Regions from separate parts of the Brevibacillus sp. FSL K6-2834 genome, predicted to be linked through region 3. Evidence: riboswitches for the same ligand, from Rfam matches in the RefSeq annotation. Region 3 holds a riboswitch; each other region holds the start of a gene.

Region 1 (7,624 bases), 2.4 Mb from region 3:
GGCTATGTCTGCGCTTCTCCCGACCTGCTTGCGGGGATGCTGAAAATCCATCAGTACACGATGCTGTGCGCGCCGGTAATGGCTCAAATGGCTGCCTTGGAAGCGCTGCGTCACGGACAGGCAGACATGGAGCGGATGGTGGAGAGCTACCGTCAGCGCCGCAATTTCGTCGTTCAAGGGTTTCAGGACATCGGCCTGGCCTGCCATGAGCCGGAGGGAGCCTTCTACGCGTTTCCTTCCATTCGCTCTACGGGCCTGGAGGCAGCCGAATTTGCCGAACGCCTGCTGATGGAGGAAAAGGTGGCAGTGGTGCCGGGTGATGTGTTTGGCGACTGCGGCAAGGGCCATATTCGCTGCTCCTATGCGACTTCGCTGGAACAGCTGCAAAAGGCGCTGGAGCGGATGGGACGTTTTGTCCAAAAGGTTTCTGCCAAATAAGATTGGCGTGCATGGAAAAAGGCCGGGAGCTGATCCCGGCCTTGCCTGTTGGATGGTGAGCACATCATTGCAGGAGAGCAGGAGAGCCGCCGCTTATGATTGCTCGTTGGTCAAATCCACTTTGTGCAGCGGAACGACCTTGGTTTTTTTCGTGTATTTGTAGCCCAGCCAGACGAGGATGAAGAGCGGCAGGCCGATGTACGATACAAGTGCGCCGCCCCAGTCGATCGTCTCGCCGGTAAAGGCGGTGTAGTTTTGGCCAAGCACGACGATGAGGCAGATGATGAAGGCGAGGATCGGTCCAAACGGGAACCATTTCGCCCGGTAAGGCAGCTGCTTCAGATCGTAGCCTTGTGCCAGATACGCCTTGCGGAAGCGGTAGTGGCTCACCGCAATCCCGAGCCAGGCGATAAAGCCGGACATCCCGGAAGCATTCAAGAGCCAGACGTAGACGGTGCCATCCCCGAACAGCGAGGACAGAAAGGCAAACATCCCGATAAGCGTTGTCAGCAGGAGGGCGTTGGTCGGCACGCCGCGGCTGTTCACTTTGGCAAAAAGCTTGGGAGCTCTTCCTTCTTTGGCGAGAACATACAGCATCCGCGTAGACGCGTACATCCCGGAGTTGCCCGCCGAGAGGACGGATGTCAAAATGACGGCGTTCATGACAGAAGCGGCAAAGGCAAACCCCGCTTTTTCAAACACCAGCGTGAACGGGCTGACTGCAATGTCCGTAATGTCGCTGTTTATGAGATTCGGATTGTCGTACGGGATCAGCATCCCGATGACGAAGATCGCAAAAATATAGAACAGCAGGATGCGCCAAAAGATTTGCTTGATGGCTTTCGGAATGTTGCGGGCCGGGTCCTCGCTCTCGCCTGCGGCAATCCCGACCAGCTCGGTTCCCTGGAAGGAAAAGCCGGCGATCATGAAGACGCCGAGCATCGCCATAAAGCCGCCGCTGAACGGCGCATCTCCCTTGGTAAAGTTGTGGAAGCCGACTGCTTCGCCGCCCATAATGCCAAAAATCATCAATACGCCGACGATGATAAAGATGATGACCGTACTTACTTTGATCAAGGAAAACCAATATTCGGATTCGCCGTATCCTTTTACTGATAACATATTTAAGCCAAACATAAGGACGAGGAAAAGCGCGCTCCAGAGAATGGACGGCGTGTCCGGGAACCAGTATTTCATGATGAGCGCACCGGCTGAAAGCTCGACGGCAATCGTGATCGCCCAGTTGTACCAGTAATTCCATCCGAGCGCGAAGCCGAGGGACGGATCGACAAATTTGGACGCATAAGTGCTGAAGGAGCCGGATACCGGCATGAACGCCGCCATCTCACCGAGGCTCGTCATCAGGAAAAAGACCATCAGGCTGATCGCTATATAGGCAACCAAAGCACCGCCCGGACCGGCAGAGTGAATGGAGCCGCCGCTCGCCAGGAAAAGTCCGGTACCGATCGATCCGCCGATGGCGATCATCGTCAAGTGACGGGCTTTCAATCCGCGTTGCAATTGATTGGAAGACATAAAATAAAAACACGACCTTTCTCTTGATTTGCGGGAAGGAAGGCCGGAAATAAAAATACCACCACAAGCCAAAAACGGCAAAAGGGCGGTATGATCCAATCCCCACCAAGCCTTCACGGAAGATAGCACACCACGCTTGCTCGGCTGGCAAACGTGACAGTTCTGTCCCTTGTCGGGTACAGCCCCAGCCTGTGTGTACAGAGAATACACGGCAGACTTCGGCAGCTTTTCCTTCTTCTGGAGTCATCAATCTTCTCTGGATCTCGTACAGAATAATATAAAAGCCGCGACCTCTATCCTCATCGTGTCTGATGAGGATAATTGCTATGAGATTATGTTATGGTTCAAGTATATGGGTTTTTCCTTTAAAATCAAGTGTGATTTTGTGGCAGTGAGGTCCGGGACATCGCGACGGTCTATTATTTTTGGTTTATCGAAGCTGGAGAAGGGTACGAAGGAAAAGAGGGCCATGCTCTGACAGTATGAAGATTATGGTGTGGATATGACAGCTAATGGGATCGCAGGCTGCAAAAAAATGTGTAACAGATGCTACAAAAACCATCTAGTCATCTGAGTCTTTATTCATGGTAAAATAGTACCATAATTAGGAATGTTAGATGTCTTCCCTTCAAAGACACTGCATAGCTCGAACGCAAATAAAGGAAAGAGGTGAGCCGTTTTCATGAAGCGGAGTCTGCATCGACTGTTTTTGATGTGCCTCGCATTTCTGATCTGCTTTACCGGTTTTTCGCTGGAATGGACAAGCAGTCCTGCTATGGCTGCGTCGGCGGTAAATCGCACGAACGATCCGTTAAACGGGGATTGGTCCAAGCCGTATGCCGTAAAGTACGATACGACAGAGGCCGATCTGATGGTCCGGGTCGGGGATATCGACAATCTGGGCGGAGGCTGGCCGAACGGCTACGATCCATTTTCGGGAAAAAGCACAGGGGCCCCATATCCGAAAGTAACTCACCAGCCGACCGATCCGGCAGGAACGGACCAGCTGATGGTGATCAGCTCCTTTCAATATCCGGATTTGCGGAACCCCAAAAATGATGCCAATGATCATGTGGCGGACGGCTATACCCGAAACAATTACAGCAAGACAGCCAATCCGGTCGTTCCCATCAAGGTAACCTTTGACACGAAAAACACCCCGATCGAAGGGGCCATTCTCCAGATGTTCATCAATGACTATCAGCCGCGGAAGTATCCGGGGCGGGTCAAATATACAGCCGAGCTGAACGGCGTCCGGGCGCCGTTTCTGGAGAACGTTATCAACTCGCTCAACCAGCATGGGCCGATCGGAAAGCTGATCAGCGTCCAAATTCCGGATGAATACCTGCCGCTCTTGAAGGACGGAAGCCTGACCATCCTTCTCGATGACAAGACGACGCGAAATCCGTACGGAGACGGCGCAGCCATCGATTTTGTCAAGCTGCTGATCAATCTCGGAGAGTACAAGCACACCGGTACGATCAAAGGCAAGGTTACGGATTCGGGCTCGCCTCCCAAGCCGCTCGCGGGTGCTGTCGTATCTGCCGGGGGAATTGTTTCGGCAGTGACGAATGCGAAAGGCGAGTACATCCTCCAGGATGTCCCCGCAGGTCTGGTCTCTGTGGAAGCGGCCAAGGACGGGTACATCCCGCAGCTCAAGCTGATTGAAAACTTTGAGGCAGGAGACACCGCTATACTGGACTTTCAGCTCGCCCCGCAGCCAAGCGACAACGCCTACCTGCAAAATCTGACGGTAAAAGGGGAGACACTGGTCCCGCTTGAGCCCGGCTTTGACAGGTCGCAAGGCAGCTATGACGTTCATTTGAACAGCCATGTCCAAACTGTTGCGATCACCCCCACGCTCGAAGACAGCAGGGCGAGCATGACCGTAAACGGAGAGGGTCATCAGAGCGGCACCCCCAAGGTGATCCCGGTCAAGCCGGGTGCGACCAAGGTCACGATCGTCGTCACGGCGCAGGACGGAAAGACGAAACGCACATACGAGGTGACGGTCCATACGCCGCTCACATCGGTGGACCTCGCCCGTTCCCTGTCCGAATCGGCGATCAAGCTGGGGGAAACGAGTGTAATCCGCTACACGGTCACGCCCAAGTCCTTTTCGGCTGAAGGATTGGCCGACAAACCCGCCGGCAGAGCAACGGGGATTCGTCCGTTCTTTTTGCTGAATCAGCCGTTTGTCTACGGAAAAGTCTATGACATCGGTTATGAACTGGACAAAGTGAAGGTGAACGGAAAGGGGAATTCGAACAACGGCGGACTTGCTTTGGGTGGAAGAGGAAAAAGCCATTTTCTCAGTGTGATGAGATCGGGCTATAGCGGCGAAGTGTCTGTCAACCAACAGCTCACTGCGGAACCGAGCGCAAAGCAGGATGACATTTTGGACACGCTGAAAGATTTGATCCGCTCGGGAGTCAAGGAAATCACCATTCCCCTGGTAGACGAAAGCCAGCTCGCCGATATGCTGAAGGGCCGCGATTCGGTCACGGTCAACGCCTTTGCCACTTTTGGGTTGTCTGTAGTCAACAACAGGGTAATCGCTAATTTTGCGGGCTATGGTCCGTTGCCGGAGACATTCGCCGTCACGGACGTTACGCTGACCGAGCCGTTCCCTGCGGAGGTGCCAATCGAGAGCATCGATAAGTCGTGGAGCAAGCGAAGCGACAATGGGACGCTGACGCTGAAGCTTCCGGACATCACCTACGAGCGCAAAGGGGATGTGTATCAGGCTGCGCCCGTTTCGTTTGGCATAACCGTGAAGCCGACCAGGACCGGCACGTACCTGCTGTCCGACTCGCAGCTGACGTACCGGGAAGGAAACGCGGTCAACAGCCGTTTCTTCAACAATTTGACACTGCAGGTGGATACGAATATTCCGCCAGTGACAGGACTGAAGGTCACCCCGGAAAAAGCCTCGATCCTCGTAGGGGAGACGGTCGGCTTGAAGGCCAGAATTACGCCTGACAACGCCGATCAAAGCGTGATCTGGACGTCTGCTGACAGCAAGGTCGCTACAGTCTCCTCCAACGGCATCGTCACGGGGGTGAAGCCAGGGCGTGCGGTCATTACCGCCAGAACACCGGACGGCAAATTCTCCTCCTCAAGTGAGATTACGGTAACGAGCAAGCCAGTCCTCGACCTTGCTGCGAACAATGGCTGGGATGCGATGTATCCGGAAAAAGCGGTTGTAACGGCGGAAGTCATCGATTTTCCAGAGTCGTTCCCGATGAAGCTGACAGTCAAGGTTGGCGGTGCTGAGCTCCCCGCCTCAGCGCTGTATGAAGCAAAGCCGTCTTCTTTGGGAGATGGGCGACAAAAGGTCACCTATACATTTGAAGTGGAAGCGGCTCGCAAGAAAAGCGGCGAGGAAATCGGCGAAGTGCTGAGAGTGGGGCCGACGCCTGTCCAGGCAGAGGCGAAAAACGCCAGCGGCAAATCGGCCGATCCTGTGAGCAATACCTTGCTGCTGAATCCCGTAACGGCATTTGCAGCGACACTGGAGCGAGAGGGTTCGCCATTGAATCAAAAGGGCAGCTTGAAGGCAGAGCCGACAACGCTGGTCATGGAAGACGTGAAGTTTTTCTGGATGCCCGGTGTCGACCTTTCGGAGGTGGGCGCATCCTCCCCGTGGGTTCCTTTTAATCTGGGCAACAAGGCGACCGGCATTCCCTTGAATCCCTCCGGTCCGACCACGCTTGTCGTCGGGATGTTTCAGGACTTTAACCGCGATGGAAACTATGCCCAACCGGATGGGACACCGGATGAAAATGAAATTGTCGTTCGCGAGGTGTCATTGGGACAACCTATCGTTCCGCCTGATTTTGAACTGAGCCAGGGCTTGACGCTGCCGGACAGCGCAAAAGTCATTGTCACCCCTGTCATGGATACCGTTGACGAGCATACGCAATGGTTTTACAGAGTAGGGACGGGCGAGTGGCAGTCTTTCCCGGTGGCTTTCGACAAGAACGACAAGGGGAAGGCAAGAGGAGAGTTTTTGGTCGATTACGTAAAAGTGAACGGCAAATACGTGGATACGCCGGTTGCTGTAAAGGCGGTAAATCCGCTGAATGGCGACATCCATTTGGGGATTCCCACCGTAAAAACGGCGATCATAGAAGTGCCCAAACCGGGAAGCGGCGGCGGTGGGGGTGACCCGGATTATGATGATTTGCCCAACCTTTACGTTAGAGTGAACAACGGTACAGCAGCTTTGGAAAACAGGGCTGTTCAAGTGGAGATCGGGTATTCGTTCCGAGCAGAGAAGGATCTGGAGCTGGCTGCAGCGAGATATGCGATTGGCGATTCCGATGGGGATGCGGACTTGCTGAGAGAAATCGTTGCGGGTAAAGGAACCAGTATTCTGAACGGGAAGCAAAACAAAATCGTCAAAAACCTGAAGACAAGCTCCGGTCAAAGTCAAACGTATCAGATCGCGATCTTTGTGAAGGTGAATATTTATCACTCTTTAACAGGCGAGCTATTGGAGAGCAGGCCGTATCAGAAGATCGAAACGGTCACCGTCAAAGCGAAAAACAACTTGAACTAGCAAAAAGAACCTGGAGCTGTGAAAGGCTTCAGGTTCTTTTTGGCTTGATAGGGTCGTTTCTATTTTTGGCCCGTACGGGGAGGGGCGAGACGAGGGGGAAGGCCGAAAAAGCCGAGCATCCCCGGACTCGCTCAGGATATCACTGAACGTTTACGGAACGAGCTCCACCTCGTCGGGGTGGGGACTGTACTGAAGATCGTACAGATCGACGAAGAACTCCTCGGCAACAGGCAGGCCGGGGGTCTCCTGCTCGAAAATCCTGCGGTTGAACTGAATGGCCAGACGGGAGGCGAGACGGTCGTCCTCGTTTCGTTTGGTGTTCAGCTCGATGTAGGAGGACGGGCCGCCAGTCGCAATGCCGCCCTGGATGCGGTTAAAGGAGGCAACCGAGTAGATTTCCATCGACTTTTCCGAATAGAGAAAGGCCGAGATGGGCGGAAGCGATTTCCACGCATCGACGCTGCTCGTATGATCGGTCTCCTCGGTGTAACGGGAGGTCAGGCTGATCTTGCCGGTTGCGACGATCGCCAGATTCTTGTCGTCCAGGTTGGTAATCTCCCGGATCAGCACATCGCCATCGACAAAAATGGTGCCGTTGATGCGGATGTCACCGACGATGTCCAGATTTCCTTTGATATAGATCGTTCCCTCAAAGGTGAAGGGCTCTCCGCTGTTTCTCTCGGAGGCGTCCGCATCCGGGATGAAGGAGCCCAGTCTGCCCATTTCAACCGTAGCCAAAGAATCCTCGTCCGAAGAGGCAGGTGCGATATACAGCTTGCGCACAGATCCCCCGGCCAATTCATCCCCGGTCAAGCGGGCGGTCAGGGATACGGCGGAGGAGCCGTCCAAGCCTTCCTTGCTGTCTTCGGCCAGAATCGCGATGGATTCGCTTCCGGTAGGAATGTCGATGAGGCGAAACCCTTCATTCAGATACGCGTAGTCCCCGCTGTGCTCTTCCAATTGAACGGACTCGTCTGCTGCTACTCTTTCTTCGTGCGAGCTTGCTTTTCCCTCACGTATCATTTGAGAGATGTATTGTTTCGTCGACTCTCCTCCAGGGAAGGACAGAGACCTGGCCGAATCGAT
Region 2 (7,624 bases), 1.9 Mb from region 3:
TTCCTGCAAAATCTTTTATGAAAGAAACGTGTGACAAATGAGCGGGAGGAGGAACTCAGGTGAAAATAACAAAGTTTCCACGTGAACAGAGAGAGCATGTGATCAACCAGGTTCAGTTGTATTTTCAGGATGAGCGGGGAGAAGAGCTGGGGCGTCTGGCCGCAGAGCAGATGCTTGATTTTTTTGTGAAAACCCTGGGTCCTGTCGTTTACAATCAGGCGGTTGAGGATTGCCGCAAGCTGATGCTGGAGCGGATGAGCGCTCTGGAGGATGATTTTTATACACTGGAACAACCGCTTGCCCAGCACCGCAGAAGCGGTCTATGAGAGTAGAGAGTACATGAAAGGGAGGGAGCAGCCGTGAACAGCTCCTTGAAAGACAAGCTGGCAGTCCTGCCGGATAAGCCGGGCTGCTACCTGATGAAGAACGAAGAGGGCGAAATTATTTACGTGGGCAAGGCCAAAGTGCTGAAAAACCGCGTTCGCTCCTATTTTACCGGAAGCCATGACGGCAAGACGCAGCTGTTGGTCAGCGAGATTGCCGATTTTGAATACATCGTCGTCTCTTCAGCGATCGAAGCGCTCATCCTGGAGTGCAATCTGATCAAAAAGCACAATCCGCGCTACAATGTCAAACTGATGGACGACAAGACGTACCCCTACATCAAGATCACCAACGAAGCGCAGCCGCGGCTGGAGATTACCCGCAAAGTGCTGAAGGACAAGGCACGTTACTTCGGTCCGTACGCGAACGCGGGCGCGGCTTCCGAGGTGAAAAAGCTGCTGGATCGACTCTACCCGCTGCGCAAGTGCAAAACGATGCCGAAGCAGGTCTGTCTCTACTACCATTTGGGACAATGTCTGGCGCCTTGTGTGTACGAGGTAGAGGCGGCGGAGAATCAGCGGCTGGTCGAGGAGATTGCCCGTTTTCTCGACGGCGGCCACGAGGAAATGAAAAAGCAGTTGACGGAGAAAATGCAGCAGGCGGCGGAGAATATGGAGTTTGAACGGGCCAAGGAGTACCGTGACCAGATCCGCAGCATCGAGGCGGTCATGGAGAAGCAAAAGGTGACCTTCACCGATACGGTCGACCGCGACATCATCGGATTTTCTGTAGAGAAAGGCTGGATGTGCGTCCAGGTTTTCTATATGAGGCAAGGCAAAATGATTGAGCGGGATACGACCTCTTTTCCTTACTACGGCGGCGAAAAAGAGGATTTCATGTCCTACGTCAGCCAGTTTTACTTTGACAAGCAGAATGCCCTCCCCCGGGAAATCCTGCTGCCGGAGGAAAGCGATCCGGAGCTGCTCGCCGAGTGGCTGGGCGTGAAGGTGCATGCGCCGAAGCGCGGCAAAAAGCGGGAGCTGGTGCAGATGGCCAGCGAGAATGCCCGCATTGCCCTGCAGGAGAAATTTGCGCTCATGTCCAAGGACGATGCCCGGACGATTCAGGCTGTGCACAATCTGGGCCATATTCTCGGGATCGGAACCCCGCACCGGATCGAAGCGTTTGACAACTCCAACATTCAGGGGACAGAGCCGGTCTCTGCGATGGTCGTGTTTACAGATGGACGCCCGGACAAAAAAGAGTACCGGAAATTCAAGATCAAAAGCGTCGAGGGGCCGGATGATTACGGCTCGATGCGCGAGGTAGTCCGGCGCCGGTACACGCGCCTGCTGAAGGAAAACCAGACGCTGCCCGACCTGATCGTAATTGACGGAGGCAAAGGACAGATCAGCGCTGCGATAGATGTGCTGGAAAATGAATTGGGGCTCTACATCCCGGTATGCGGTCTGGCCAAGGATGAAAAGCACAAGACTGCCCAGCTCCTCTACGGGAATCCGCCCGAGCCGGTCGAGCTGAAGCGGGACAGCTATGAGTTTTACCTGCTCCAGCGCGTGCAGGATGAGGTCCACCGATTTGCGATTACGTTTCACCGGCAGGCCCGGACAAAGACGATGCTCTCTTCCCAGTTGGACGACATTCCCGGCATCGGCGAAAAACGGCGCAAGCTTCTGTTCCAGCATTTTGGTTCGCTGAAAAAGATGAAAGAGGCGACTGTCGAGGATTTCAGGCAGCTCGGGATTGGCGACAAGCTGGCCCGGGAGATTATCGCCCATCTCAGGAAGATGTGAGCTGAGAAATTGTTCAAAATAATATTTGAACCGGTGCCTTTTGCGTGATATAATCCCTTTCAAACAGAATATGTAACCTCACTTCCCTTTATTGGAGTGAGGTAGAGGCGCGAAAACCATGAGTACCACCCTGAGATCGGGATCGTTGACGGGTAGCGGAAAGGGGGATTCGCCGAAGTACGGAGGGAAGACCCGCTTCCTTGCGTGCTGGGCCTGTGTTGAACAAATACAGGACTGTCATCTGAGCAATACCCCATTGCCGGATGGAGAGCTATCTCACGAGTCTGCTGCGTGTAGATGACAGGGGCTGTACTGTCATGCTTTGTGCCAGCGGCTTGCGTGGTCCAGGGAAGGAGGAACCGATATTGTCTATTACGTAGGCAACGGCAGGTATTTTCCTTGTCGTTGCCTTTTTTGATAAGGAAAAGACTCATGCAACGTTTCGTTTCGACAGAGAATATCCATAGAGACATTGGTCTATTCAAGGAAAAGGGAGAGAAGCCGCATGGGGTTGATCGTGCAGAAATACGGAGGGACCTCCGTTGGTAGCATTGAACGCATTTTTCGAGTAGCAGACCGGATTATTGAATATAAAAAAGCGGGCCATGATATGGTCATTGTCGTATCCGCGATGGGCAAGTCGACAGATGTGCTGGTGGATATGGCCAAACAAATTTCCGCCTACCCTTCGGAGCGCGAGATGGATATGCTCTTGGCGACAGGTGAACAGGTCTCCATCGCACTTTTGTCCATGGCTCTGCATCAGCGCGGCTATGACGCCATTTCTCTCACCGGCTGGCAGGCTGGTGTCACAACAGAAGCGATCCACAGCAAAGCGCGGATCACGGAAATCAAAACCGAGCGGATTCAAAAGGAACTGGCCCGGGGACGTGTCGTCATTGTGGCAGGGTTTCAAGGGGTCAGTGCCGAAGGAGAAATAACCACATTGGGACGAGGCGGTTCCGATACTTCTGCCGTAGCGCTTGCAGCCGGCCTGAATGCCGACAGATGCGAGATCTTTACGGATGTGGCCGGCGTGTATACGGCCGATCCGCGGGTCGTTCCGTCCGCGCAAAAGCTGGACAGTATCTCATATGACGAAATGCTGGAGCTGGCCAATCTGGGGGCCGGTGTTCTTCACCCGCGCTCTGTGGAAGCGGCCAAAACATACAAAGTGCGGCTCGTCGTCCGATCCAGTTTTACGGCTGAAGAAGGTACGTACGTAGAGGAGGTTGCCAATATGGAAACAGGAAGAGTAGTAAGCGGCGTGGCACATGATGAAGATGTGGCAAAACTGACGGTCGTGGGCATGCCTGCGCGAGTGGGAACCCTGTCCCGCCTCTTCAATACGCTGGCTGACAACCAGGTAAACGTAGACATCATTATCCAAAGCTCCTATGATGCGGACGTGACGAACATCTCGTTCACGGTGGCTGCCAGCGACCTGCCAAAAGCGCTGGAAACCCTCTCCTCCAATCAGGCAGAGCTTGGCTTTGAAAAAGTCGATCATGAAGAGGGCCTGACCAAGGTATCGATCGTCGGTGCCGGCATGGTGAACAATCCGGGGGTTGCCGCCGAGATGTTCCGCGTCTTGGCCGAGCAGGACATCACGATCAAAATGGTATCCACCTCCGACATCAAGGTTTCTTGCGTGATTCCCGCAGAACTTACGGAACTGGCAGTTCGCAGCTTGCATACGGCCTACGGCTTGGACGTAAGCGAAGAAGCCGTGGTGCACAGTTTGTAAGCACAACCACATACAAGAGTCGCCTCCCCCCTTTTCGTTGAAGAGGGGGGTTAAATATGACCGTCTGGCTGTTCATTGCAGCGAGGCGCATTTGATTCCTTTTTCCTGTTTCTTCTATATAAATATAGGGAAGCTGATCCGGGACTTTTGTTCAGGTGATGGCACCAGAAGAATCACGCATTCAAACAGCCAAAGAGATCAAGACGCTCCCCTTCTCGGCCAGCTCCATTCGCACCTCCGGCTCCCTGCCCTGCCACCTGTTGACGGCTCCGGCAATGATTCCGCATTCCAGGGCCAGAGAGCGCAAAATTCGTTCAGGCGGCATGTATGAAAAAATCGTGTGCGTCAATCGATATCGATAATGACGCTCTCCCTCCTCCAGGACATCCAGCTTGCCGAGGCCCAGCCTGATAAAAGGCATGACGAGGCCCGCTGCGGACTGGATCGGAATCTGACGGCCAATGTCTTTTCCCAGCCAGTGGAGAATGGCTTGCTCGCTTTCTCCCAAAAGAGTGCTTGTCAGTTTTTCGCGAAGCAGATGATAGCCCAGGTAGGGCATGTGAATGCGTTCGATGTCGGTAATGACACGGGAGGGGAGCAGTGCCCCGAGTTGTTCCTGTTCTTTCACCGGGATGCCTCCTTTTCTAGCACAGGCGGCCGGTGCTTGTCCCTTTTTGCAAAGGTTTTGCACCGAGGCCTGCGAGAGAATGCGGTCTGGTTTGTTACTTGATATAGTAGTATGAGAAAGAGAAGCGGGATATGACAGATTCATAGAAAATAGCAAATTTTTTTAGTCCATTCTAAAAATAGAATTAGTCTATTCATTGTCTTGACGCTCTATAAAGACAGGAGTACAATTGGTTTTGGTCAACGTTTTGCCCAACTTTTTTCCGTATTCCGACACAATTTGCCACGCCCAGGGAGAAAGTCGCCCTTCGATTATGTGTAACCATGGTGGCAATGGGTTAGGATAGTGGAGAAAAGCTCTATGAAAAGGACGCGACATATAATTGAAAGGGGGACCACTGTATGGCGAAAGGCCATAGCTTTTTGAGTCACAGGCTTCACTCATTACTCGGTTTGTTCCCAGTCGGGCTGTTTCTCTTGTTCCACTTGACAGCGAACTATCAGGCAACCCGAGGACCGGAAGCGTTCAATGAGGTCGTAGGATTGATTGAACATGTTCCGTTTTTGATTGTCTTGGAATTTGTCTTTATCTACATTCCCATCCTGTTCCACGCTGTGTATGGGATCTACATTGCTTTCCAAGCAAAGCACAACGTCGGCAGCTTCAGTCAATTCCGGAACCAGATGTTCCTGTGGCAGCGCCTGACAGGTATTATCACGCTCATCTTTATCGCATGGCACGTATTTGAGACACGTATTCCAAAAGCGATGGGTGCCGAAGTCAACTATGACATGATGGCCAATATCCTGAGCAGTCCTGTAATGATCATTTTCTACGCAATCGGGATTCTCAGCACCGTGTTCCACTTTTCCAACGGTATCTGGTCTTTCCTCGTTCACTGGGGAATCACTGTCGGCCCGCGTTCCCAACGCATTGCCACTTACGTAACCATGGGTATTTTCGTTATCGTTTCGTTCATCGGCTTAAGCGCGATGGCAGCGTTCATTCAATAGGGATAGGGGGACTCATACATGGCAAAAGGTAAACTGATCATTGTCGGTGGTGGCTTGGCCGGCTTGATGGCTACCATTAAAGCAGCAGAAAAAGGCGTTCCCGTCGAGTTGTTCTCCCTGGTTCCGGTAAAGCGATCCCACTCCGTATGTGCGCAGGGCGGTATCAACGGTGCCGTTAATACAAAAGGGGAAGGCGACTCCACCTGGGAACACTTTGACGACACCGTATACGGGGGAGACTTCCTGGCCAACCAGCCGCCTGTAAAAGCAATGTGTGACGCCGCTCCCGGCATCATCTACATGCTGGACCGGATGGGCGTCATGTTCAACCGTACACCAGAAGGACTTCTGGACTTCCGCCGTTTCGGGGGAACCAAGCATCACCGTACCGCTTTTGCTGGTGCGACTACCGGTCAGCAGCTCCTGTACGCTCTGGACGAGCAAGTTCGCCGTTTTGAAGCGGAAGGTCTTGTGACCAAGTACGAATATTGGGATTTCCTCGGTGTCGTGTTGGACGAGAAAGGCACCTGTAAGGGGATTACGGCACAAAACCTGCGCTCTGCAGAAATTCGCTCTTTCCGCGCAGATGCCGTCATTATGGCTACCGGTGGACCTGGTATCATCTTCGGTAAATCCACCAACTCCATCATCAATACGGGTACAGCAGCGTCTGCGGCTTATCAGCAGGGCGTCATTTACGCGAACGGCGAAATGATCCAAATTCACCCGACTGCGATTCCTGGCGACGACAAGCTGCGCCTGATGTCTGAATCCGCTCGTGGTGAGGGTGGCCGCGTCTGGACATACAAAGACGGAAAACCGTGGTACTTCCTTGAGGAAAAATACCCGGCGTACGGAAACCTCGTTCCGCGCGACATTGCGACCCGCGAAATCTTCCACGTCTGTGTAGACATGAAGCTGGGTATCAATGGCGAGAACATGGTATATCTGGACCTGTCTCACAAAGACCCGAAAGAGCTCGACGTAAAACTGGGCGGAATCATTGAGATCTACGAGAAGTTTGTTGGGGATGACCCGCGCAAAGTTCCGATGAAAATCTTCCCGGCTGTTCACTACTCGATGGGCGGCATGTGGGTAGACTACAACCAAATGACCAATATTCCTGGTCTGTTTGCTGCAGGTGAGTGCGATTACTCCCAGCACGGTGCAAACCGTTTGGGTGCGAACTCGCTTCTGTCCGCGATCTTTGGCGGAATGGTGGCTGGTCCGAAAGCGATCGAGTACATCAACGGTCTGGATGAGTCTGCCGACGATCTGTCTTCTGCGATCTTCGACAGCTATACCAAGCAAAACCAAGAGAAGTACGACAACATCCTCAAGATGGACGGCACTGAAAACGCATACCTCCTCCACAAGGAACTGGGTGAGTGGATGACCGATAACGTAACGGTAGTGCGCTACAATGACCGTCTGCAAAAAACGGATGAAAAAATTCAGGAACTGATGGAGCGCTACAAGAAGATCAACATCAACGATACGAGCAAATGGAGCAACTCCGGCGCATCCTTCACTCGTCACCTGTGGAACATGCTTGTGCTCGCCCGCGTGATCACGCTCGGCGCATTGAACCGCAACGAGAGCCGCGGCGCTCACTACAAGCCTGAATTCCCAGAGCGCGACGACGAGAACTTCATGAAAACAACGATGGCCAAGTACAATCCGGAGACGACTGCACCGGAAATTTACTACGAAGACGTGGATGTTTCCCTGATTCCGCCGCGTAAACGTGACTATACGTCTGACAAGAAGAAGAAGTAAGAGGGGAGGGAACTGATCATGGCAGAAAAGCTTATTCATCTGAAAATCACTCGTCAAGACAGCCCTAACAGCGCTCCGTATGTGGAAGAATTTAAAATCCCGTACCGTCCGAACATGAACGTGATCGGTGCGTTGATGGAGATTCAGCGCAACCCTGTAAACGCACAAGGACAAAAGACTTCCCCGGTCAACTGGGAGTCCAACTGTCTGGAGGAAGTGTGCGGCGCTTGTTCGATGGTGATTAACGGCAAGCCGCGTCAGGCATGTTCCGCTCTGATCGACAAGCTGGAGCAGCCAATCCGTCTTGAGCCGATGAGCACCT
Region 3 (7,624 bases):
GGCATGATGCTGTATCGCAAGAGAAGGATTCTCGAGCGGCTTGGCACGGAGGCGTAGCTGTAGTGTGAACAAAAGCCCAAATGGCCGAATCGGCCGAACAAATTGCCCAGCCAAACGCCGAACCGAATTATTGAACCGATTTTCTGAATTGCAACCGTCCAGATTAAGTGATGCTGCCGCTCCTACGTCGTCTCCAGCTCCTCGGCGGTAATGGCAAAGATCAGGTGATCCTCCCATTTACCGTTGATTTGCAAATAGCGAAGCGACAGTCCTTCTTCGCGAAATCGGTTTTTCGCAAGAACCTTGATCGAGCCTGTATTGCGCGGCATGACCGCAGCTTGAACCCGGTGAAGCTTTGCTTCGGTAAACGCAAATCGGATGACTTCTCCTACTGCTCTGGTCATTATTCCTTTGCCGTTATGAGATTGATCGAGGAAATAGCCGAGTGTAGCGTTTTGCCAGGCTCCGCGCACGATATTGGAGAGGTTGACGCGGCCGACGAGGGTTTGATCAGGGCCGACGAAAATGCCGAACGAATAGCCTGTCCCTTCGCGAAAGCTTCGCTCTGCCTCCTCCAACTGCTGGTACTGCGCTTCAATTGTGTAAAAAGAAGCGGGGCGGATGGGTTCAAAAGGCTGCAGAAATTGGTGGTTTTGTTGCCGCAAAGAGGCCAGGGCAGGGGCATCGCTTGCAGACAAGGGACGAACAAGAAACGCAGAAGGTGCAAACATCTTCAGGTTCAGCCTCCTATTCACATATAGGGTGGATGGAAAGTTTAGCATGAATCAGGACTGTTGAAAAGAGGGAAAAGGGAGTCGCTGACAATGCCGTCCAGCAGGAGCGGCCCACTCTCGATTCAACAGTTGCCACCGGGTACGGAATTTGGTACAGTACAGGGTAAGTAAAGCTGAACAATTGCATATTGCCTTCTAAATAGAGGCGCGCTGCGGATGAGTACTTCTTTTCATCAGGAATGGGGAAAGGGAAGAGGAGAAAAGGCCAAAGCGCCGAAGTTCTGGCCGCATCCCCATTGGCGGCAGGGCTGGGGTGCTCGTGAATAATGATCATCCTGTCATAGGAGAAGTTTCTCTTATGGAGCGCTATTTACGTTTGCTTGTCCGGTATCAAAAAGCAATGAGTATAGCGTTTGCACTCATTGCTTTTTCTACATTCATTTCAAGAAAAGTGGAGGAGAAGTACTGTGAACATGATGGATGCCAATGAAATTATCTCGTTTATTCAAAAAAGCGAAAAGAAAACGCCTGTAAAGGTATACCTCAAAGGGGATTTGGACGGCATCGACTTCGGTCCCAGCGCAAAAGCCTTTTTGAACGGCGGCACGGGAGTCGTTTTCGGGGAGTGGAAGGAAATCCAGCCTGTTCTGGAGCAGCATGCGGATAAAATCGCGGATTATGTAGTGGAGAGCGACCGCCGCAACTCTGCGATTCCGCTTTTGGATACAAAAAACATTCAGGCACGCATTGAGCCAGGCGCAATCATTCGCGACCAGGTGAGCATCGGCAACAACGCCGTCATCATGATGGGAGCTTCCATCAACATCGGAGCCGTCATCGGAGAAGGCACCATGATCGACATGAACGTCGTCGTCGGCGGACGCGGAACGATCGGGAAAAATTGCCACATCGGCGCAGGTGCTGTCATTGCCGGCGTGATCGAACCGCCATCTGCGTCTCCGGTCGTTATCGAAGACGATGTCGTGGTAGGAGCAAATGCGGTCATTTTGGAAGGGGTTCGCGTCGGAAAAGGCTCCGTTGTAGCCGCAGGAGCTGTCGTTATCGAGGACGTTCCGCCGAATGTGGTAGTAGCTGGTACGCCCGCACGCATTATCAAGCAAATCGACGAAAAGACACGCTCCAAGACGGAGATCAAGCAGGAGCTGAGACAGCTGTAAGGGAGAGGGTAGGCATGGACTGGCGTTCGCTTGATCAACAATACATCGTCTCTACGTACAAAAGACTGCCGATCGCTATCGCCAAGGGCGAGGGAAATTACCTCTACGACACGAATGGCAAGGGATATCTCGATTTGTTTACCGGACTTGCCGTAAACGTGCTCGGCCACTCTCACCCGCGGATTATTCAGGCCCTGCGGGAGCAAGGGGAGCAATTTTTGCACATCTCCAATATTTTCCTCAATCCCCCTGCGATCAAGCTGGCGCAGAGGCTGATCGAGCATACCATCCCGGGGAAAGTCTTCTTTACCAATTCCGGAGCAGAAGCGACCGAGGCGGCTATCAAGCTGATTCACAAATGGACGGCTGCCGAAGGTACGGGACGCTCAGGCATCGTGGTTCTGTCCAACAGCTTTCACGGCCGGACATTGGGAGCTCTTCGCCTGACCAGACAGCCTCACGTCTATCAGGATTTTCCTCAGCCCGATTTTCCGGTCTATGAGCTGAAGGCAGGAGACATTGATCAGCTTCGCGCTGTCTGTGAGGAACGCCGTCCTGCTGCCGTTTTGATGGAGCCGGTGCTGGGCTCGGGCGGTGTCGTCCCTCTGGCTGAAAGCTATTTGCAGGAAGTGGCGGCGATCTGCCAGGCGACAGGCACTTTGTTTGCAATGGATGAGATTCAGACAGGAATGGGACGGACAGGCAAATTATTCGCTTTTCAACACGCTGCTGTGACACCGGACCTCATTCTTTTTGCCAAAGGAGTAGGGGGCGGGCTTCCGCTCGGGGGTGTCATCGCAGGCGAAAAACTGCAAGACTTGTTCAAGCCGGGTGATCACGGCACCACGTTTGCGCCGTCACCGCTCTCTGCCGCCTTGGGGAATGCAGTTCTGGACGAACTGTTGGACGCAGCGTTCCAAAGTCAATTGCAGGATGTGACGCAATACCTGTGGGATCGTTTGGAAGATCTGCGGGCAGCCTTTCCTGAGCAGCTGCAATCGCTTCGCGGAAAGGGAATGATGGTGGGAATCCCGCTCTCGGTTTCACCGGAGGAAGTAAGCCGGCTTCAGCAAAATTTGCTGGAGGAGGGGATTTTGGTCGATGTTACGCAAAAAACCATTGTCCGTTTGCTCCCGCCGCTTACGCTGACCCGCGGAGATGTCGATCGTTTTATGGAAGCCTTCACCCGCGAAATGAGCCAGTTGGCGGCCGGAAAGGAGGCGTAGCAGCGTGAGTGTTTCGACGTTTGTCCGTATCCGCAGAGATCTGCATCAAATTCCCGAGCCCGGGTTCGCGGAGTTCAAGACACAGCGTTACCTGCTCGATTATCTGGAGCAGCTCCCTGCAGAGCGGTTTGAGCTCAAGACATGGAAGACAGGCATTCTCGTAAAAGTGGCAGGCCGCAATCCGAAAAGAACGATCGCCTGGCGCGCGGACATGGACGGGCTTCCCATCACGGAAGAGACCTCCTATCCATTCCGCTCCAGGCACGAAGGGTATATGCACGCATGCGGACACGATATGCACATGGCGATTGGCCTCGGCATTCTGACGCATTTCGTCCATCATCCCATTGACGACGATCTCCTCTTTATCTTCCAGCCTGCAGAAGAAGGACCTGGCGGAGCCAAGCCGATGATGGAGAGCGAGGAGTTTGGAGAATGGCGGCCGGATTGCATTTTTGCCCTGCACATCGCTCCAGAGTATCCCGTAGGCCATATCGCGACAAAGCCAGGCATTCTGTTTGCCAACACATCCGAATTGATGATTGATCTGGTCGGAAAAGGCGGACACGCGGCATTTCCGCATAAGGCAAACGACATGGTAGTCGCGGCAAGCCATCTGGTGACCCAGCTGCAGTCGGTCATCTCCCGCAATATTGATCCGCTGGATTCGGCTGTCATTACGGTCGGGAAGATTGAGGGAGGTACGCGGCAGAACATCATCGCGGAGAAGGCAAGACTGGAAGGGACGATCCGGACGTTTTCCACCGATTCCATGACCCGGGTGAAGGACCGGATTGAAGCCCTGGTCAAAGGGGTGGAAGCGGGATTCGAGTGCAAGGCCGAGATCGATTACGGCTGCGGCTATGCTCAGGTGTACAATCACGAGGAAATGACCCTTCAGTTTATGGACTGGGTGAGGGGAAATCTGCCCGACGTCACCCTTGTACACTGCGCGGAAGCGATGACCGGTGAGGATTTTGGCTTTTTCTTGACCGAAATTCCCGGATTCCTGTTCTGGCTGGGAGCGGATACCCCTTATGGACTTCACCACTCCAAGATCGAGCCGGATGAGCAGGCGATTGAAGTCGCCATCGACGTAGTGACCCGATATTTTACATGGCTCTCCGATCAGCAGGCATGACCGGATAAAACATGTGGATAAAAGCAGGAAAACGACCTCTTGGGGGTCGTTTTTCTATTGTTTGGACATGATGTGACGTGCCTATTCCCGCCAAGCAGGCCATAGCTGTGGATGATGTGGATTTTGTGGATATCGCAGAAAAAACTTCGCGGGGCACCACAACTATTTGCTTGCTTGGGCGTATAAGAATATGGAAAGAAACACTGAGGAAAACAAGCGCTGAAGCGCAACGATACTGGAGGATTGAGTCATGAAAAAAAGGTGGTTGTCTGCCCTGTTGGTGCTGACGGTTGCAGGTGTAGGGAGTACGGCCTTGGGCGAAGGCGCAATGCGCATTTTTCTGAGCGGCGAGCGCATTGTAAGCGATCTGCCCGGGTCTACGGCTTCTTCCATGGAAGAATTGGTGAATCGCTTGGGTGGATTCACAGAGTACGATCAGCGCTCGGGCAAAATGGAAATTATCAAGCCTAATGTGAATGTGCTTGTTCTTGAGGGAGTTCAGCAAAGCCGCAATAAAAATGTCGTCTTCAGCAACCCGATCAAAGGGTACAGCGACAAGGATGTCCCTCGCACGTTTAACGTCTTTGTCGAAGTAGACGAAGCCCCTTCGGCAAAGGATTTGCGCATGCAAGTAGTATTGATTGGACCGGATGGAAAAGAAGTGGAGCAAAGTAAAGTCTGGAAATTCTCAACTCAAAACGGAAACAGCTTCTACTTCTCGGAACCGTTTGTCTCCACCAAGCTTGAGCAGTACGGGACCTACAAAGTGCAGGTGCAGATGAAAACCGAAAAGTTTGATCAGTATGTAACAGTAGGGGAAAACAGTTTTTCCGTGGGCAGATAAAATTATCTGGCTTGGATGCGTTTCCACATGACTTGTTAACGTGGTATAATGATTACAAAACACAAGTTTTTTCATAATCCGCAAGCAAGTACATGAGAGAAAGGAACGATGGGAGCGAATGGAGACAAATCCCCCGCGGTCATCCACCGACATTGACGGCCCGAGTATAACCATTGCCTGGCAAGATGAGCATTCGATCTTGGCCGAATGGCAAATGACAAAAGAGTTTGAGCAGGAAGTCGAGCGAAAATTCGCGATTCCATTTGCCGAACTGCCATTTGTACTCCGCCTCTTCGATGTGACGGACCGCAACGAGATTCGTAATGACGGCACAGATCTGTATACAGACTTTGATATTAACCACCGGTCTTCAGAATGGATTCTTTATGGAGTGACACAGGGACTGAGATACTGTGTTGATCTGGGGATTCGGATGGTTGATGGCAGATTTTATTCGCTGTCGCGATCTCAACTGATTTGATCAACGTACGCATAAGGCAAGGCTCTCCTTGAACTGCACCCCAATTGTTGGACATATTCAACAGTTGGGGGTGCAGTTTTTTTATGACTAAATTTAGTGGGGATGTTAAGTTAGCTGCGGTTCAACGATACTTAGAAGGTGTGGAGAGTTATGCTTCGATCGCAGCGTCCATTGGTGCATCTGACTATATGGTGAGAAACTGGGTGTTGCAGTACGAGCATCAGGGTGAAAAAGCCTTTGTAAAATCCTATACAAGTTACTCGGTACAGTTTAAACTAGACGTACTCAATTATATGAATACTTATGGGACGTCTCCGAATGAAACAGCCGCCATTTTTCGAATCACCTCTCCTGGATTGATTCGAAAATGGAGAATGCAATTTCAATCACAAGGAATAGACGCTCTCATTTCAAAGAAAAAGGGGCGTCCAGCCATGAAGAAGAGACACAAGAAAGGAACACCTGTTGAAGGATCAGTCGAGGCACTGCAGGAAGAATTAGAGCGTTTACGCATGGAGAATGCTTACTTAAAAAAGTTGAATGCCTTAGTTCAAAGCAAGGAAAAATTACAAAGCAAGACAAAGCGCAAGTAGTATTTGAACTAAGGACCGAATTTCCTATAAAAGCGCTACTTAAACTCGCGGGTATTCCACGAAGTACGTATTATTACTATGTAAAAACTTTCAGCCGTCCAGATAAACATGCTGAATTAAAAACATTAATTCAGGCGATTTACCATGAACATAAAGGACGCTACGGATACCGTCGTATTAAGGATGAACTCAAGAATCTAGGACATCAGGTAAACCATAAAAAAGTACAGCGATTGATGAAACAGTTAGGCTTAAAAAGCATGGTTCGGATGAAAAAATATCGCTCCTATAAAGGGGAAGTTGGAAAGGTGGCGCCGAATATTTTGGATCGCAACTTCCACGCAGACAAGCCAAATCAGAAGTGGGTAACGGATATTACGGAGTTTAAATTATTTGGCGAAAAGCTTTATTTATCGCCAATGTTAGATTTATTTAACGGAGAAATTGTCGCCTATACGATTGATTCAAAACCAAGGTATTCTCTTGTTTCAACGATGCTGGACCAAGCTTTTAAACGACTAACAGATGAAGACGAGCTGCTTATTCACTCGGATCAAGGCTGGCATTACCAAATGAGCAAGTACCAACAGGCATTAAAAGAAAAGAACATTACGCAGAGTATGTCACGAAAAGGAAACTGTTATGACAATGCTGTAATGGAGAACTTCTTTGGTATCTTAAAATCGGAATTTTTATATATGCAGGAGTTTGAAAACATTGAACATTTTAAACAAGAGTTAGCAAAATACATCGATTACTACAACAACAAACGAATCAAGGCAAAATTAAAAGGCTTGAGTCCAGTGCAATACCGAACTCAAACCTTACTTGCTGCTTAATTAAAATGACTGTCTAACTTTTTGGGGTCACTTCACCTTTGGGAGAGCCTTTTTTTGCATTCGCTAAGGGATATTTCTCTGTTTGTCCAAAAGGCGCAGAGCGACAGCGAATACAGCCCAGGCCGGCATCGGTTCATCCAGCTTTCCGAGCCATTCCGGTGAGGTGATCAAGCCTTCTTTTAATGCGCGCAGCCCCAGCTCCTGCTTCCACTCGGGGACGGACTTCTCTTCGGGGGCAAATTGATCGTACTGTGTCAAATGGTAGGTGCGTATCAGGTTGGTCAATTTTTCGGCGTACGCCGGATCCGTTGCGTAGCCCGCTTTTTGCAGCTCCTGTGCGGCTTCGGTGGGAGTGGATGCGAGGATGACACGCTTATACGCGGGCCGAAGCAAAAACGAAGCGTGGTCATCGATGGACTGTTGATAGGAATAGTAGGCTTTGAAGGCAGAGGGGCGAATAACCGTCTGGCCATTTTCCACCTCCCGGGAGTTGACCGTGACAGAACCGGCTGGTCCGCTTCCTTTGATCCCGAACAAATTATAGGAGTAGCGGCCGGTTGCGGCATCGGTTGGAACGTGCTTGCCCCA
Region 4 (7,624 bases), 1.9 Mb from region 3:
ACAGCCATAAACATGAGGGCGATGGCTGCAATCCCTACACCAATATGCCATTTGGACTTTGATCTTCCCAGAAGATCAGCAAAGATGAACCCATAAAACAGGAGATTCGGACCGACATACATACCGAGCAGAGCAAGCGTAACAAAGCCGGTGAGAACGGCCGCCAAAAGGTATAGATTCCGATACCAAAGCCCCATGTAAAATGAAACGAGGAATGCCAGCAGAAGAATGAAGCTTCCCGAGAGACCAAGCGTTGAATTCGAACGTAGAACATAATAAAACAAAAACACAACCGATATGACATCTAAGAGCAGATAGTTTTTGATTTGTTCTCTCGGGTAGAGCTTCCTTATCATTGATAGCCTCCAGAGCGGTTATCTCGTATCGAAAATCCCTATTGCACGTCTACGGAGCGTTTCCATAGGTCCAAACCTGAAACCTTGAAGCCATGCCGTTGCAAACAGTATTTGGAATACGGATATTCCGATCCAAACTACGATAATTGTCACGGAATCCAGCTTTCCGCCAAGAGCAAAACCCCAACCGTAGAAAAGAATGGAACAAATGATATTTTGCATGACATAGCAGCTTAAAGACATTTTTCCGGCATTTTCAAGAAGGCCCCAAAGCCAATTCAACTTCGTATATTGTATCATTCTTCCAATAATCGCCAAATACCCTACGGAAAGAAGGGGCGCGAATAAATAGCGAACAGGGAGATCAAAAACGCCTCCAGGGATAAAAATCAACAGGTTTAAAGGCAAGCCGATAAACATTCCCAGTTTGAAAAGCTTGTCGCGCTGTTTTTTGCCGTTCTCATCTTGAGAAAAGACCCCCGCACGCATGAAGCGAACACCAAGCAAAAATAAAAAGACATTCATGGGAATCGTGAAGATCGCTTCCAATCTAAGCGGGACGAAATGAGACAGGCGATAATGGACTTGCTGCAGCCAAGAGCCGTCTCTATAAAGAGCGATGACTTCGTCAGAACCGCGCAGTGTCATATTGGCATCAATCAGACTAATCACCAGGATCCCCAGGATGGCAGTTGCATGCAGGCTTCCAAGCACTTTCATCGTTATGGATATCAAGCGGTCGCCGCCTTTGACGATGTAGGCGACGATCATTGCAGTTATGCCATAGCTCATTAAGATGTCATACTCCATGACCAGGGTAAAATGCAGCAAGCCTTCCAGGAATAATAGCGAGGATACCCAAATATAGATTCCAGGCCAAGCGTTCCCTTTGCGAATGGCTTGCTGATATTTTAGCTCAAGTCCTACTCCAAACATGATTGTCAACAATCCCAGCAGCTTCCCGTTGACGAGAAATAACACGATCATCCTGATGAGATCGTCTTTTGCCCACCACCCAGAATAATCATATGTCGTAAGGTAGGTAAGATCCCCCAAATGGGCGAAAATCCATATGTTTGTCCCTAACGTCCCGAGGATTGCAAAGCCTCGCAGAATATCAAGAAGACGGATTCTTTCTTTGCGTTGTTCCATATCCCTCACCCTTTTGCGTATGAATTTCATGTAGTCTTAGTGTAGCCATGAAAAGAGCGAGGGAACATTCACACCTGTAAAGAGATGTTTATGACTCGTGTCATAAAGTTTGTAACAAGCAATCAAATCAAGCCGTTTGCTGGTCGGCCTCAGCTGGTGGAATTGGCTCAAGGCTGTTTTCCAAGGGACAGGAAGAGGATGGGAGTCCCCGCTATGGTAAGTAACAAATGATAAAATACGGGTGATGCTATGTTTATAAGGAGATTGGTACCGTTCGTCGTCTGTTTCCTGCTGGCTGCTTGTGCGAGCTCTACTGTAAGCATTGATAAAATAAAAAAACTGAGCTTTCAAGTATTCTTACCGGAGTCTCTGCCGGATGGTTATACTGAACAAAAAACGCTCTTGGATCTAAATGAAGGGTCTCTCTTAATCTCGTACGTAAACAGCGATACGTACATTGAACTTCTGCAAATGAAGAAATCAACATACGACTACCATCCGATGATCGAGTGGTACGCAAATAAAGGCAACAGTCAGAAATCCGATGATCGGTTTGAGATAGTCGGCAATTATGTGGTCGATATGGATAATTCGTTAAACAAACAAGGTGTGTGGGAAGCAGTATTTCTGCCGAAACAAGACTTGGACAGTCAGACGAAATACAACGAGCTTCGCTATTATCATCTGCAGTCAAACAGCAACGAAGAAGAGCGGAAAACATTCATGGAGAGCCTCGCCCCCATACATTGATGAGAGGAATAAGTCTTTTTGCGCATACAGGAACGCAAAAAATAGTCTGCCAGCATCATTTGGAGAAAAGACCCAGGTTGACAGAATTAACATAACATTGTAAACTCAAAAACATAATTGAATATGGACCTCACTTAAAACAGTGAGGTAGAGGTTGCGATATTTAACAGTCCTTGGCGGAGTTCGAGAAAGCGTTGATGCCAGGGAGAAGGAAATGTCGCCGAAGCTTGCAATATTTCTCGGTATTGCATTGCTGGGTCTGCAGTTAAGAGCTGCAGGACTGTCTCAATAAATGACCCGATTTATTGAGTTGTGCTATCTCATCTGGGAAAAGAGAGGTATTTGGGCAACTATGTTTGTAGTGCGACCTGAGTCTATCTCAGGTCGCTTTTTGCATTTTTTCAGCCAAAAAACCAGAAGCCAAAGGAGAAAATGAACCATGAAAAAACAGTCATCATTCATAGCTATGTTTCTATCCGCTGTACTTTTGCTCGCAGGATGTGGGACAGGCGGAGGCAGCTCGCAATCTGCCTCAACCGATGAGGGAACATTCAAGGTAGGGATGGAAGCGGGATACGCTCCGTTCAACTGGACCCAAATGGACGATTCCAACGGTGCTGTGAAAATCGACGGCAATGCGGAGTACGCAGGCGGATACGATGTAGAAATTGCGAAAAAGATTGCGGATGGCCTGGGCAAAAAATTGGTCATCGTGAAAACGGAGTGGGATGGCCTTGTTCCTGCATTAACCTCCGGCAAAATCGATGCGATCATTGCAGGGATGTCTCCAACTGCAGAGCGCAAACAAACGATCGATTTCTCGGACAACTACTATAAATCCAATTTGGTCATGGTCGTGAAAAAAGGCGGAAAATACGAGAACGCTACTTCGATCCAGGATTTCAAAGGGGCAAAAGTGACTGCCCAATTGAATACATTCCACTATTCCGTGATCAATCAAATCGAGGGCGTCGTTCAGGAGCCTGCGATGGACAACTTCCCGGCGATGCGCGTAGCGCTTGAATCCGGAATGATTGACGGTTACGTCTCTGAGCGTCCGGAAGCCGTCAGTGCCTCCACGGCCAACCCGAACTTTGCCATGGTCGAGTTTACGGATGGATTTACGACCTCGGAAGATGATACGGCCATCGCTGTCGGCGTGAAAAAAGACAGTGAATGGACGAAAAAAATCAATGAGATTTTATCCGGCATTTCGGAGGAAGAGCGTACCAGGATCATGGATACAGCCATCAAAAATCAACCAGCAGCACAATAATCGCTTGCGAACCGGCTGCATCTCCATGCAGTCGGTTTTATGCGCATAGGGCAGGGGAGCTTCCCTGCATGAACGGAGGAGAACGATGAGCTTCGAGTGGATTGTAAAAATCATTTCCGAAAACTGGCCCATGTTCCTTCGCGGAGCGGGAATGACCCTATTCATCGCTTTGCTCGGAACGATTTTGGGAGCCATCATTGGCCTATTGATCGGGCTTATCCGGACGATCCCCGTTCCGGAGCGGGGAGCCAAAAGGGCGATTTTGAAAGCAGTCAATGCCATTCTAGCTACGTATATCGAATTTTTCCGGGGAACACCGATGATTGTGCAGGCGATGGTCATCTACTACGGTTCCGCCTTGGCATTCGGGGTTGATATGGACCGGATTCTGGCCGCCGTCTTCGTCGTGTCGATTAATACGGGAGCGTACATGGCCGAGATTGTTCGCGGCGGGATTATTTCGATTGACAAGGGACAGTTTGAAGCAGCCCATGCGATTGGGATGAATCACGTTCAAACGATGATGAATGTCGTGCTGCCGCAAGTGATTCGCAATATCCTGCCGGCAACGGGGAACCAGTTTGTCATCAATATCAAGGATACTTCCGTACTCAATGTCATTTCGGTCACCGAATTGTATTTCACGACCAAATCGATTGCCGGGAATAACTTCAGATATTTCGAGTCCTTTTTTGTTGCGTGTGTGATGTATTTCATCATGACCCTGATCGTCACGAAAATTTTGCGCTATTTCGAAAGAAAGCTGGAAGGCCCGGACAATTACGCCGTAATGGCGAATCCCGTGCAGGTAGAAGGCAAGAAATAATCGAGGAAGGAGGCGAGCATATGGAGGCCATCATAGAAATTAAACACGTCAACAAATACTTTGGCAGTCACGAGGTATTAAAGGACATCGATTTTTCGGTCAAAAAAGGAGAAGTCGTCACGATTATCGGTTCCTCCGGATCGGGCAAATCAACGCTGCTTCGATGCATCAATCTATTGGAAAAGCCGAGCGGCGGGGAAATTATGTATAAGGGTGAAAACATTTTAGACGAGAAGCACGACATTTTCACCTACCGCCGAAAGCTGGGCATGGTATTCCAGCAGTTTAACCTGTTCAATAATCACAATGTGCTGAGCAATTGCGTGGTCGGGCAAGTAAAGGTGTTAAAGCGATCCAAGGATGAAGCTGAAAAAGTCGCGATGAAGTATCTCAAAATTGTCGGGATGGACAAGTATGTGAACGCCAGGCCGAATCAATTGTCGGGCGGGCAAAAGCAGCGCGTGGCCATTGCGCGGGCTCTTTCCATGGAGCCGGATGTGATGCTGTTCGATGAACCGACATCGGCGCTTGACCCGGAAATGGTGGGCGAGGTGCTGAAGGTGATGAAGCAGCTTGCCGAATCCGGTCTGACGATGTTGATCGTCACGCATGAAATGGAGTTCGCAAAGGAAGTCTCCGATCGCGTGGTCTTTATGGACAAGGGAGTCATCGCAGAGGAAGGAAGTCCCGAGCAAATTTTCAACCATCCGACTCAAGAGCGGACGAGAGAATTCTTGAAGCGGACGTTGCGCAGCTCCTGAGTGTCTGATACGTTTCGGAATGTTGATACGTTCCAGAGTGTCTGATACGTTGCTGAGCGGTGAGCGTCTCCTGCACGCGCATCATTATAAAAAGAACGCAGTGAAGGCAGTTTTTACGCCAAAAGCCAGGTTCCTCCGGTGAGGGAGCCTGGCTTTTCGTATTTGTTATCACATTTGGCAAGTTCATGTAAAGAAAACACTTATCGCGCCCATTCTCCGGGGACATTGATTACGCACAAGACCAGGAGGCAAGTTTACAGCGACTCGGCCATCTTCTTTAACTCATCAATGGGGGCGTTCGCTTTCAGGCTATACACCACGCCGTCTTTTTCCCATACCAATACCGGGAGCTGTTTTAATTCAGGATGCATAAAGCTTGACAGAGGTGCCGTTCCGACGAAGGCAGTTCCCTGGAGCAGTTGAATAGGCTTCATGTCTGCAGTATCCTCTTTCGAGAGAGCTCTCTTTTCGTGCACCAGAGAGAAGTAGCTTCCTGTTATTCCGGCTGCCCCATCGTAAATCGTGATGGTCGAGCTGCCTTTGTAGATGTTGGCGCTAATTTTGACGGACTCTTTTTTCACGTTGCCGGGTAGATAGGCAGGCAATTTGACAGCCGCGCCAAACAGTTCCGAGGCTTTGGCGGTATCTAGCTCATGTACCAGTACTTGCTCCTCGTCCGAATCCTCAATGACGTTTACTTTATTGCCTTTTTCCACAGACTCGGCGATTTTGACCAATTCCTCGGGCGAAAGCTTGCTGGTTAAACGATAAAGGATTCCGTTCTCCTCTTCCCAGATCAACACATGTACATCGCCGTGCGCGTCCTTTTGCGCTCCTTGGTAAGCTGGTCCCTTCTTGGTTGCAATCCTGGTCAAGCCTTTGCTTTCTGCGGCGATATCGCCTTTCCACATTTCCAGATAGAACGGCAATCCTGTTTGACTGAAAAAAGAACTCGCGACATGTTTGGTTTTTTCCGAGAAAATCAGAGTAACGGACGTCCTGTCTCCCGGAGTGTAGCTGGGGAAGTGCAGCTCGAATCCGGCTTGCCTGGAAATGACGGTAGCCTTGTCTTCCGCTTTGGAAGAGGCAGGTTGTTTCGGCAACTGCGTTTGGTTTAGGGATGGTGCTGAAGATGGCGGGAGCGGTGATTTTGCATCACTCGCCGCACTTGCCGGAGAAATCGACACGATCAACATCGCTCCAAGTGCATACGCAGAAATTTGTTTTTTGAGATTCGTTTTCTTTTCCATTTCAGAATTCCTCCTGTTTTTTACATGATTTGGCATACACTCCTCATTACTGAATTGCGCTTGTGAATCTTACAGTAAAAACGATTGATTGGCTCATTCGACGATTTGTGGAAAAAAGGTGTAAGTTTTTGTTTGGTTTTTCAGTATTGGTTGGGTAGGGAGCGTGAAAAGGAGGAACATCGATGGATGAAGATCGGAACTGGGTCCTTCAGGTGTTGGACGGCAACAAACAGGCGTATGCGCATCTCATTACCAAATATAAAGACAGAATATACAACGTCCTGTACCGCATGGTTCACTCAAGAGAAGAGGCAAAAGACCTGACGCAGGAATGCTTTATAAAAGCGTTTCAAAAGCTCGCCAGCTATGATCTGAACAGAAAGTTTTACCCGTGGCTCTGTCGGATCGCGATCAACCATTGCATTGATATGCAGAAAAGTCAAAGGCTTCAGACTGTAGATTTTCATGAAATCGATCAGCTTTCGATGACGAATGAACAAACGCCGGAAAGCGCCTATATTCAAAAGGAGTTTGCTTCCGAAATGCGGGAAATGCTAGACGCGTTGCCAGAGAGCTATCGGCTTGTCTTGCTTCTCCGCTATAGCAATGACCTTTCTTACCAGGAAATCAGCGACATCCTTGGCATCCCCGTCAGTACAATCCAGGTAAAGCTGCATCGCGCCAAACAAAAATTACGAGCGAATACCATGCGCTGCTCGCCAAAGGGGTGGTCCGTATGAAATGTGAGGAATGCCAAGCGCTTCTGCCCACCTATGCAGACCGGGAAACAGACGCGGCCGATACTCTGCGGGTGGAGGCTCACTTGCGCCATTGCAGGAAATGCCAGGCTGTCTATGCGAGGGTGAGTAAAGAGGTTGAATTGATCCGGGACGGATGGATGATGGAGATGCTCCCTGACGATTTTGCAAACGAGGTGATGCAGCAAATCCAAGACGAAGGAATAGAAGTAGAAAAATCTGATCCAGTGCTGAAGAAGGGCGGGGGGCCAGCCAAAAGGAGAGGACTGCTAGTCTCATCTGTTGTCGCGGCGGCTGTGCTGGTTATGGCGATCGGTACCCAGGTTTCTCCTGCGTTTGCTGCTTTTCTGTCTTCCTTTTTCCAGACCATCACAGGCGAGGCAGGCTTGAGACAAGCGGCAAAACAAGGCTTCTCCACCGAGCTGAATCAAGCGGTGTCGGACAACGGAATAACGCTGCGGGTAAAGGAAGTCATAGCCGATCCCACCAGGATTG

What was found. Region 3 has a riboswitch for lysine ahead of dapD (2,3,4,5-tetrahydropyridine-2,6-dicarboxylate N-acetyltransferase). Riboswitches for the same ligand answer to the same signal wherever they lie in the genome.
Region 1: it holds a riboswitch for lysine, as region 3 does, so the genes downstream of both, NST96_RS06630 (amino acid permease) here and dapD (2,3,4,5-tetrahydropyridine-2,6-dicarboxylate N-acetyltransferase) in region 3, are expected to answer to the same signal.
Region 2: it holds a riboswitch for lysine, as region 3 does, so the genes downstream of both, NST96_RS08855 (aspartate kinase) here and dapD (2,3,4,5-tetrahydropyridine-2,6-dicarboxylate N-acetyltransferase) in region 3, are expected to answer to the same signal.
Region 4: it holds a riboswitch for lysine, as region 3 does, so the genes downstream of both, NST96_RS26845 (transporter substrate-binding domain-containing protein) here and dapD (2,3,4,5-tetrahydropyridine-2,6-dicarboxylate N-acetyltransferase) in region 3, are expected to answer to the same signal.

Annotation. Positions count from the first base shown of each region.
Region 1 is NZ_CP151945.1:1,305,907-1,313,530, forward strand. Features, by position in the region: gene NST96_RS06625 (aminotransferase) at 1-438, shown strand, start outside; gene NST96_RS06630 (amino acid permease) at 532-1,974, opposite strand; lysine riboswitch at 2,090-2,278, opposite strand; gene NST96_RS06635 (cadherin-like beta sandwich domain-containing protein) at 2,657-6,538, shown strand; gene NST96_RS06640 (hypothetical protein) at 6,689-7,624, opposite strand, start outside.
Region 2 is NZ_CP151945.1:1,790,522-1,798,145, forward strand. Features, by position in the region: gene NST96_RS08845 (DUF2164 domain-containing protein) at 60-326, shown strand; gene uvrC (excinuclease ABC subunit UvrC) at 360-2,135, shown strand; lysine riboswitch at 2,230-2,417, shown strand; gene NST96_RS08855 (aspartate kinase) at 2,641-3,882, shown strand; gene NST96_RS08860 (DUF2507 domain-containing protein) at 4,064-4,510, opposite strand; gene NST96_RS08865 (succinate dehydrogenase cytochrome b558 subunit) at 4,912-5,523, shown strand; gene sdhA (succinate dehydrogenase flavoprotein subunit) at 5,542-7,302, shown strand; gene sdhB (succinate dehydrogenase iron-sulfur subunit) at 7,321-7,624, shown strand, end outside.
Region 3 is NZ_CP151945.1:3,656,230-3,663,853, reverse strand. Features, by position in the region: gene NST96_RS18150 (EcsC family protein) at 1-57, shown strand, start outside; gene NST96_RS18145 (GNAT family protein) at 183-731, opposite strand; lysine riboswitch at 927-1,111, shown strand; gene dapD (2,3,4,5-tetrahydropyridine-2,6-dicarboxylate N-acetyltransferase) at 1,202-1,912, shown strand; gene NST96_RS18135 (acetylornithine transaminase) at 1,927-3,138, shown strand; gene NST96_RS18130 (N-acetyldiaminopimelate deacetylase) at 3,143-4,279, shown strand; gene NST96_RS18125 (hypothetical protein) at 4,530-5,123, shown strand; gene NST96_RS18120 (DUF4912 domain-containing protein) at 5,242-5,604, shown strand; one part of gene NST96_RS18115 (IS3 family transposase) at 5,688-6,132, shown strand; one part of gene NST96_RS18115 (IS3 family transposase) at 6,132-7,036, shown strand; gene NST96_RS18110 (glucosaminidase domain-containing protein) at 7,100-7,624, opposite strand, start outside.
Region 4 is NZ_CP151945.1:5,575,987-5,583,610, reverse strand. Features, by position in the region: gene NST96_RS26860 (sensor histidine kinase) at 1-356, opposite strand, end outside; gene NST96_RS26855 (DUF418 domain-containing protein) at 375-1,508, opposite strand; gene NST96_RS26850 (hypothetical protein) at 1,980-2,258, shown strand; lysine riboswitch at 2,399-2,584, shown strand; gene NST96_RS26845 (transporter substrate-binding domain-containing protein) at 2,698-3,534, shown strand; gene NST96_RS26840 (amino acid ABC transporter permease) at 3,620-4,360, shown strand; gene NST96_RS26835 (amino acid ABC transporter ATP-binding protein) at 4,381-5,121, shown strand; gene NST96_RS26830 (DUF4367 domain-containing protein) at 5,376-6,371, opposite strand; gene NST96_RS26825 (sigma-70 family RNA polymerase sigma factor) at 6,554-7,111, shown strand; gene NST96_RS26820 (DUF4179 domain-containing protein) at 7,108-7,624, shown strand, end outside.